Regions from separate parts of the Paenibacillus anseongensis genome, predicted to be linked through region 2. Evidence: riboswitches for the same ligand, from Rfam matches in the RefSeq annotation. Region 2 holds a riboswitch; the other holds the start of a gene.

Region 1 (4,209 bases), on a different contig from region 2:
GTAGGCAATGAACTTCCCGTCTGCCGACCATTTGGGCTCGCTTACCTTTTGATGTAGCGTAACTTGCAGCTCTTTATCGTCTTTTTTGACCCATAGATCGCCGCCGCGTACGAACGCAGCTTGTATAGATTGCCTTGGTTCAGCAAATCCGACATTTGCGCATAAAACTGAAAACACCAGGCTAATGAACAACATTTTAATTTTCATTGGTTGCCCCCTTTTCAAATCGTTCAGAAATATTTTTAGCAGGTTGATCCAAATTATTCCTCAAGGAAGAACAGCAAAAAAACGCCTAACAACTCCCTATGACCACTGGCCAGAAGAGCAAATTAAGCGTTTTTCATTTCCAATAACCGTACCTTACCAAAAGCCTGTAATACAAATAGACTAGGCTATAAGCAAGTATATAGGATACAAAGGTCCAACCTATATTCCAATGATTGCTGTATTCTACTTTCCCAAAAATAAACGCCAAATATTCCAGCGCAGTCGTAGCCAAGCAAAAACAGCCTATTTTCAAAAGCGCATGCTGATTATTTTTTCGAATCCAATAAATCATATAGCCGGCCATAATGGGATAAAGCCCAATATCAAGCGGCAGTGCTGAAAGTGTCTCATCATTCTCAATCAATGGGGTAAAATCCCAAAAATCCAAATGATACCCTGTATCATTGATTAAGCTAGATATCGTGACCGTTATTGGAAAGATTAGAAACACAATAATTCGGGACTTCCTGTACAGATAAATGCCAAACACCCAGGGGATGAGAAAGCCTGCAATAATGTTAAATAACATGATGTTCACCTCTTTACTCTAGATCCCCTAGTATGACCAGTTGTCGGTGAAAATATGATGTTTACAAAACGTTGCAGGCACAGGTGCTCTACACTTATCGCTTGTTTGCTATGTTTTCAGCCGCATCGACCGTATGTTTGAGCAAGGTTGCAATGGTCACTGGACCAACCCCGGCAGGAACGGGTGTAATGGCCGAAGCCACCTCCCAACAAGCGTCATAATCAACATCGCCTATGTTTCCAGGATTGTAACCTGCATCTAAGACAATTGCGCCTGGTTTTAGCCAATCGCCTTGAACAAATCGAGGTTTACCCACAGCAGCTACAACAATATCTCCCAGACGAACGATATCGGCCAAATTCGCTGTTTTCGAGTGGCAGGTCGTAACGGTTGCGTTCTTATTTAGCAGCATCATAGAGACAGGCTTGCCGAGAATTGGACTTCTTCCAATGACAACAGCATGTTTGCCTTCGACCGGAATTTCATAATAGTCTAAAATAGCCATAATCGCCGCCGGCGTACAGGATGGGAACTCGGCAAATCCAAAAGCATTTTGAGCAAATCCCAACGTCGTGACGCCATCGACATCTTTATCGATATGAATCGCCTCAAAAGCTGCCCTTTCATCAATATGCTTCGGGACCGGGTGCTGCAACAAGATCCCATGCACGCTGTTGTCATCATTAAGCTTGTTAATTGCTGCAATTAACTCCTCTGTAGTCGTGTGTTCAGGAAGAACAACACGAATAGATTGAATCCCCAGTCGCTTGCACGCGTTTCCTTTCATCCGTACGTAAGTCGCTGAAGCAGGATCGTCGCCGACCAACACGGTCGCTAGACAAGGAACGATGCCTTGATCGGACAAGTTTTTGATTCTGTTGCTCAGTGATGCCTTCATGGCGTCTGCGACCCGGTTACCATCCAAGATTAATGTTTCTGCTGACATTTCAATCATCCCTTTTGAGTAAATTTGAAACGCAAAAAGGTAAGGGGATCTCCCCTTACCTCTGCCCAGGCGTACGGCTGATTATCTATGTGCTCCCTCATGGTTCCCCATGTTCCGCCAGTCACACACAGTTACTTGTATGAAAATATAATAACAACTATAGCGATAGTTTTCAATGCTCTCTTCCAATTTGCCTGCAAGAATAGGATAATCAAATGGAGTTAAACCTTGTGTCAAAGGAGAATTAATTGATGTCCATTATTCGGGAAATGACCATTGAGGATTATGATCAGGCCTTTATACTCTGGAGTCAAATTGAGGGTCTTGTCTTAAGTGAGGCGGATTCAAAACCTAATATCGCAAGCTATCTGCAGCGAAATCAAGGATTTTGTTTCGTATGCGAAGCGGACAATCAGGTGGTTGGAACTATTTTGGCTGGGCACGATGGCAGAAGAGGATTTATCTATCATCTAGCTGTGAATCCAGAATATCGCAAACAAAGGATCGGTCATCGTCTTGTAGAAGCGAGTCTTGCGCAGTTAAGAGAAATAGGCATTGAGAAATGTCACATTTTTGTACTCGAAAATAATGATTTGGGCCATTCTTTCTGGACGGCTGCAGGTTGGGAAAAAAGAAGCGGATTTTTGGTTTATTCGAAAACCCCTTGAAGCGGCGAAAAAAAAAGGCTGTCCAGACCTGTTGGTCCAGCAGCCTTTTTTTCTATAATTTCAAAGTCATAAATGAACTAAGCGGGTCTTCTGTGTAATCCGCAAACGGCTGGCAATACTCGAACCCGGATTTTTCATACAGTTTTCTTGCCGGCTCGAAGGCTTCAAAGGAGCCAGTTTCCAGACTTAAACGCTGATAACCACGTCGCTTGGCTTCCCCGATGATGTGCTCAAGAAGCTGTTTCGCAACCCCTTTTCTAAGATGTGCAGAAGAAGTTCGCATGGATTTTATCTCACCGTGTCCGGGTTCAAGTTCTTTCATTGCGCCGCAGCCTGCTAATTGCCCTTGGTCCCAGGCACTCCAGAACGTAACTTCCGGTTTTTTGAGCCCATCAATATTCAGGGCATGCATGCTTTCCGGTGGTGAAAGCTCTGACATTCCTTTCAGATGCTCCAGAATTAATCCCCTTACCTCAGGACCCGTTAAATCATCAACCTTAATATCCAACACAGCCATCGTGAATCTCTCCTTCTCATTACTCTCTATTTCTAAGTTATATTTTACATGAATTCGCCTAAGGTCAAAACCTTTTTTGTAAAGGAAATTTTAAGTGAAAACCTAACGGATTAAACACCGAAAACCTAACCGACTAAACATCGAAACCTAACCGACTAAACATCGAAACCTAACCGACTAAACACCGGCAAGCTTGATGTTAAGACTCTTCGCACCGTCCCATCACACTACTCACCAGATCAGCCAACTCCGCCTCACCTGTCAAAGACAAATTATACTGGAGCGGCTGGCGGGGCCTCCCCGGGACCAGGGCCTGAAGCCGAGGTTGAGGCTCGGCCTTATGGAACTACAGGGCGCTATTTCTGCGAAATGAGCCCTTTTACGCATGGGAGGGGAACTACGGGCCCTTATTTCAACGGATTAGGCTGAATGTCAGCCAAAAACATTGAAATAAAGCCCTGTAGTTCCCCACAACTTTGAAATGGACCGATAGGGCAGAAATAGTGCCCTCAGGTTCCGCTATGAGATGCAAAGAGCGAGTATGGTGGGCAGCCTCTGCACTTAGGAACTGGAGCGGCTGCCGGCCGTCATTGCCAACCGTTGGGTAAGGCGGAGCTATCGGGGCCGGTCCCGGGACCAGGGCTCGAGGCCGAGGTTGAGACTCGGTCTAGGGGAACTAAGGGGCGCTATTTCTGCGAAATGAGCCATTTTACGCACGAAGGGGAACTACGGTCCCTTATTTCAACGGATTAGGCTGAAAGTCAGCCAAAAACGTTGAAATAAAGCCCTATAGTTCCCCACAACTTTGAAATGGACCGATAGGGCAGAAATAGCGCCCTCAGGTTCCGCTATGAGATATATGCTGTGCAACGACAATCCACTAAGCCGCCCCAAACTACGGTAGATGAAAAACTACCGTTAATCTTCCCTGCTCAGTAGCAGGGAACGAAATAACGGTAGAAGTTCCAGCTAAATCATCGGTAGGAGATGACAATTGGCTATACTTGGCATAATTAACGCCAATAAATCCAGCTACTTAGGAAAAAGTGGAACAATCGCAGCAAATAGCAGGAGGAATCGGCGTTAAAGCTTAGCAATCGCCTGTACCTCACCGACAAGCGCCGCAAAAGAAGCAATCGCTCTCGTTAAATCCGCGCGATCGGCTGTCATGCAATTAAAGCCAACTCCCCGTTGTATTTTTTACAACATACAGATTTTTTTTCGCTGCAATCTCATCTTCATTGCACAAAATACAATCATTTGAACCCGAAATGACAAAAAA
Region 2 (4,209 bases):
AAGTACACACATTATGCGCCGAAGGGATACATGCATATTGTATACGGAGACAATGCTGAAGCAGTGGCCGCTTGGATTCAGCGTGACATTCAAGCCGCTAAAGAACGAGGGGAATCAACGGGAATTCTTACTTTTGAGGAAAGGGTTTTTCTGTTTGAAGCTGATTTGGTCATTGCCTGCGGCTCGTTAGCAGAACCAGAGAAGATTGCTCAGGAGCTTTACGCTGCATTAAGGCGATTTGATCAGCAAGGGATTGAATATATTGCTGCAGAAGGCTGCCCGGAAACGGGGATTGGTCAGGCCATTATGAACCGCCTGCGCAAGGCAGCCGGTCACCGGCTTGTACGTGTTTAGCTAGCATGATTCCCAGTTTGTCCGCATATCTTGGTTAAGAAAGCGGACAAGGGGGACAGCACTTATGCTCGTAACTGGTGTTGAATTTGGGCAGCTCATCACTATCTTCATCATGGCGATAGCTTTGGGTTTGGATGCTTTTTCCTTAGGGATCGGTATCGGCATGAAGGGGATTCGCTTATTGGATATTTTTAAAATAAGCATGGTGATCGGTATTTTTCATATCATAATGCCGTTAATGGGCATATTTATGGGACAATATGTCTCGCTTCTGCTTGGCAATGTGGCTACTGCCGCCGGCGGATGTTTGCTCATTCTTTTGGGCTCCCATATGGTGTATAGTTCGATCCGTGGAGAGGAAGCAACCTCTTTTGATCATAGATCTTTATGGGGGCTTACGATTTTTGCGCTTAGTGTAAGTATAGATTCGTTCTCAGTAGGTGTATCCTTAGGCATGTTTGCGACGGATATCCTGTTAACCGTGCTTGTATTTGGTTTGTTCGGAGCGCTACTCTCTGTAGCTGGTTTATTGGTTGGCAGACGGGTGAACGGCTGGGTTGGCGAATATGGCGAAGCGTTTGGCGGGCTAATTCTGCTCGCGTTTGGGATCAAGTTTTTGCTATGATACAATAGAGGCGGAGCAGGCTCTGCCTATGTTTACGAAGAAAGTTTTGTTACCACAAAACTCAGCCTACGCTTACGAAGAAAGTTTTGCTATGCAAAACTCTGAGGAGGGTCTCATGTTGCGAATTCTATTTGTCTGTACAGGAAATACGTGCCGCAGTCCATTAGCCGAAGGTTTGCTGCGTATCAGGGTGCACCAAGAAGGACTTGCGGCAGAAGTTCGTTCAGCTGGCGTATCCGCGATGACGGGCGCTTCGATCTCCCGAAATAGTGCGACACTGCTGCAGGAGGCAGGGTTCAAAGAGCCCATTCGTTCACTAGCGATTCAGGAGTCTGAGGTGAAGTGGGCTGATCTCATTTTGACAATGACGATGGGGCATAAACGTTCAGTTATTCAGCGGTATCCGGGCGCCATTGATAAGATTTTTACACTCAAAGAATATGTAGAGGACGATCAGCGTATCCTTCAAGCGATTGAGGAGAGAGAGAAGTTGGTCACGGAGCTTCAGCTTAAGCAGGCTCTTTCACAAACAGTAACCGTTGAAGAACGAAATCGGATTTATCTGTTGGAAGATGCCATTCCGGATTACGATATTTCTGACCCGTTCGGAGGCCCTATAGAGGTTTACCGGCAAACAGCGAATGAAATCAGCGGGAGTTTAGATAAATTGGTTAAAAAGCTGCGCGAGCGGAAAGAGGATTCGCAGTCTGGGAAATGATTTGCGAAAGACATCTTTACACCTCGTGCATAATGCGATAAGATGGATTTATCAAGCAAGACTCAATGTAACTGGCGACGAGTGGGAGTAACCACAATGGAGCATTGAGCTATACGGCCGGTCGCCTGGGCAAAAGAGCAACGCGCTATTTCAGCGTGTCCGCTCTTTTTTTCGTTTTCTGGTGGACTTTGGGATATAATAGAAGGGTCGAATTCGAACAAGCAAAGGAGCGTTCTATCCATGAAAATTGCGTTAGGTGCGGATCATGCAGGCTATCGTTTGAAAGATGTTATTATTCCTTTTATTGAATCCTTGGGCCATCAGGTCATAGATTATGGATGCAGCTGTGCAGATTCCGTTGATTATCCGGATTATGCGCTGAAGGTTTGTGAAGATGTGGTTTCCGGGGAAGCAGACAAAGGAATTCTGATCTGTGGAACAGGCATCGGGATGTCGATCGCTGCGAATAAGGTTCCAGGCATCCGTTGCGCGCTGGTTCATGATCTATTTTCTGCTAAAGCCACACGGGAGCACAATGATACGAATGTACTTGCTTTAGGCGAGCGTGTCATCGGACCGGGTGTTGCCGAGGAAATCGTGAAAATTTGGCTGGAAACAGAGTTTTCCCAAGGTGTCCGTCACCAGAACCGCATTAACAAGGTGCAAAGCATCGAAGATCGCTTCGCGATTCATCCATAAGGGTGGCCACCATGACAAATTCCATACTTCACACGATTGCAGAAGATTTGGAAGCAAATCTTCGCGAGTTGGTAAAGGTGGGCAATCTACGGCCAGGTCACATTCTGGTCATTGGTACAAGCACGAGTGAGATTCTCGGTCATCGGATTGGGACGTCGGGGACGTTGGATGCAGCGCGGCCGATTTTTGAAACGGCGCAGCGCATTAGCCGCGAGTTCGGTTTGCACTTGGCTTTTCAGTGCTGCGAACATTTGAACCGCGCGCTTGTCATCGAGGAAGATCTCTTCGCGATTTCCCCTCAGCTTGAGCCTGTGTCGGTGATTCCCGTGCCAAAAGCCGGCGGTTCTATGGCCTCCTACGCCTACCGCCACTTCACAAAGCCCATAGTTGTCGAGACGATCCAAGCGCATGCCGGGATCGATATTGGCAGTACGCTGATCGGGATGCATTTGCGGCGGGTTGCTGTGCCAGCACGGCCGCCCGTGCGGAATATGGGTCATGCCTATGTGACCATGGCTTTTACACGGCCTAAATTGATTGGCGGAACAAGAGCTGTCTACACACCTGAGGCTGCCGAGCAGCTCTATCAGCAAGCCGCGCCAGATGCGGATTGCTAGGTTAACTTATAGATATAAATTATCTTTTAGGAGGAATTCCATATGACAAACTTTCTAAGTAAACAAGATCCAAAAATCGTAGAAGCTATGAACCTAGAACTTGGTCGTCAACGCGACAAAATTGAGCTTATCGCTTCTGAAAACATCGTTAGCCAAGCTGTGCTTGAAGCGATGGGTACAGTACTGACTAACAAATACGCAGAAGGTTACCCAGGCAAAAGATACTACGGCGGCTGCGAATACGTAGATATCGTAGAAGATATCGCTCGCGACCGCGCGAAAGAGCTTTTCGGAGCTGAACATGCGAACGTTCAACCGCACTCTGGTGCACAAGCGAATATGGCTGTATACTTGGCAGCTCTTAACCCTGGCGACACTGTTCTGGGTATGAACCTGGCACACGGCGGTCACTTAACACATGGCAGCCCTGTTAATGCTTCCGGTATTCTTTACAACTTCGTGGCTTACGGTGTAAGTGAAAAAGATTTCCGCATCGACTACGACGATGTTCGTAAAGCGGCTTTCAAACATAAGCCTCGCATGTTAGTTGCTGGCGCAAGTGCTTACCCGCGCACGATTGATTTCGAAGCACTAGCATCCATCGCTAACGATGTAGGCGCATTGTTCTTCGTTGACATGGCGCATATTGCCGGTCTAGTTGCTGCTGGCTTGCACCCGAACCCAGTGCCGCATGCACATTTCGTTACAACTACAACGCACAAAACGCTTCGCGGTCCTCGCGGCGGTATGATTCTTACGCGCAAAGCTTGGGCAGCTGCGATTGATAAAGCTGTATTCCCTGGTTCCCAAGGCGGTCCTTTGATGCATACGATTGCTGCAAAAGCCGTTTCCTTCGGTGAAGCTCTGCAACCGGAATTCAAAACTTACGGTCAAAACGTCATCGACAACGCGCAAGCATTGGCGACTGCATTGACAGCTGAAGGCATTAACCTTGTTTCCGGCGGTACGGATAACCACTTGATGCTGGTTGATCTGCGCAACCTGAACATCACAGGTAAAGATGCTGAGCACGTACTTGACGAGATTGGTATCACAGCGAACAAAAACGCGATTCCTTTCGACCCAACAAGCCCGTTCATCACAAGCGGTATCCGTTTGGGCACACCGGCTGTAACATCCCGCGGCATGGGCGTAGAAGCGATGCAAACAATCGCGAAAGTGATTGCAATTACATT

Evidence for each region. Region 2 has a riboswitch for ZMP and ZTP ahead of rpiB (ribose 5-phosphate isomerase B). Riboswitches for the same ligand answer to the same signal wherever they lie in the genome.
Region 1: linked by a shared signal. The riboswitch ahead of GON05_RS34425 (bifunctional 5,10-methylenetetrahydrofolate dehydrogenase/5,10-methenyltetrahydrofolate cyclohydrolase) and the one ahead of rpiB (ribose 5-phosphate isomerase B) in region 2 are both predicted to bind ZMP and ZTP.

The regions. Positions count from the first base shown of each region.
Region 1 is NZ_WSEM01000037.1:23,297-27,505, forward strand. It holds gene GON05_RS34415 (TolB family protein) at 1-207, opposite strand, end outside; gene GON05_RS34420 (CBO0543 family protein) at 341-796, opposite strand; gene GON05_RS34425 (bifunctional 5,10-methylenetetrahydrofolate dehydrogenase/5,10-methenyltetrahydrofolate cyclohydrolase) at 891-1,742, opposite strand; ZMP/ZTP riboswitch at 1,799-1,877, opposite strand; gene GON05_RS34430 (GNAT family N-acetyltransferase) at 1,994-2,410, shown strand; gene GON05_RS34435 (GNAT family N-acetyltransferase) at 2,463-2,918, opposite strand.
Region 2 is NZ_WSEM01000007.1:159,341-163,549, reverse strand. It holds gene GON05_RS07800 (L-threonylcarbamoyladenylate synthase) at 1-354, shown strand, start outside; gene GON05_RS07795 (manganese efflux pump MntP) at 419-979, shown strand; gene GON05_RS07790 (low molecular weight protein arginine phosphatase) at 1,095-1,697, shown strand; ZMP/ZTP riboswitch at 1,755-1,835, shown strand; gene rpiB (ribose 5-phosphate isomerase B) at 1,938-2,396, shown strand; gene GON05_RS07780 (TIGR01440 family protein) at 2,408-3,013, shown strand; gene GON05_RS07775 (serine hydroxymethyltransferase) at 3,056-4,209, shown strand, end outside.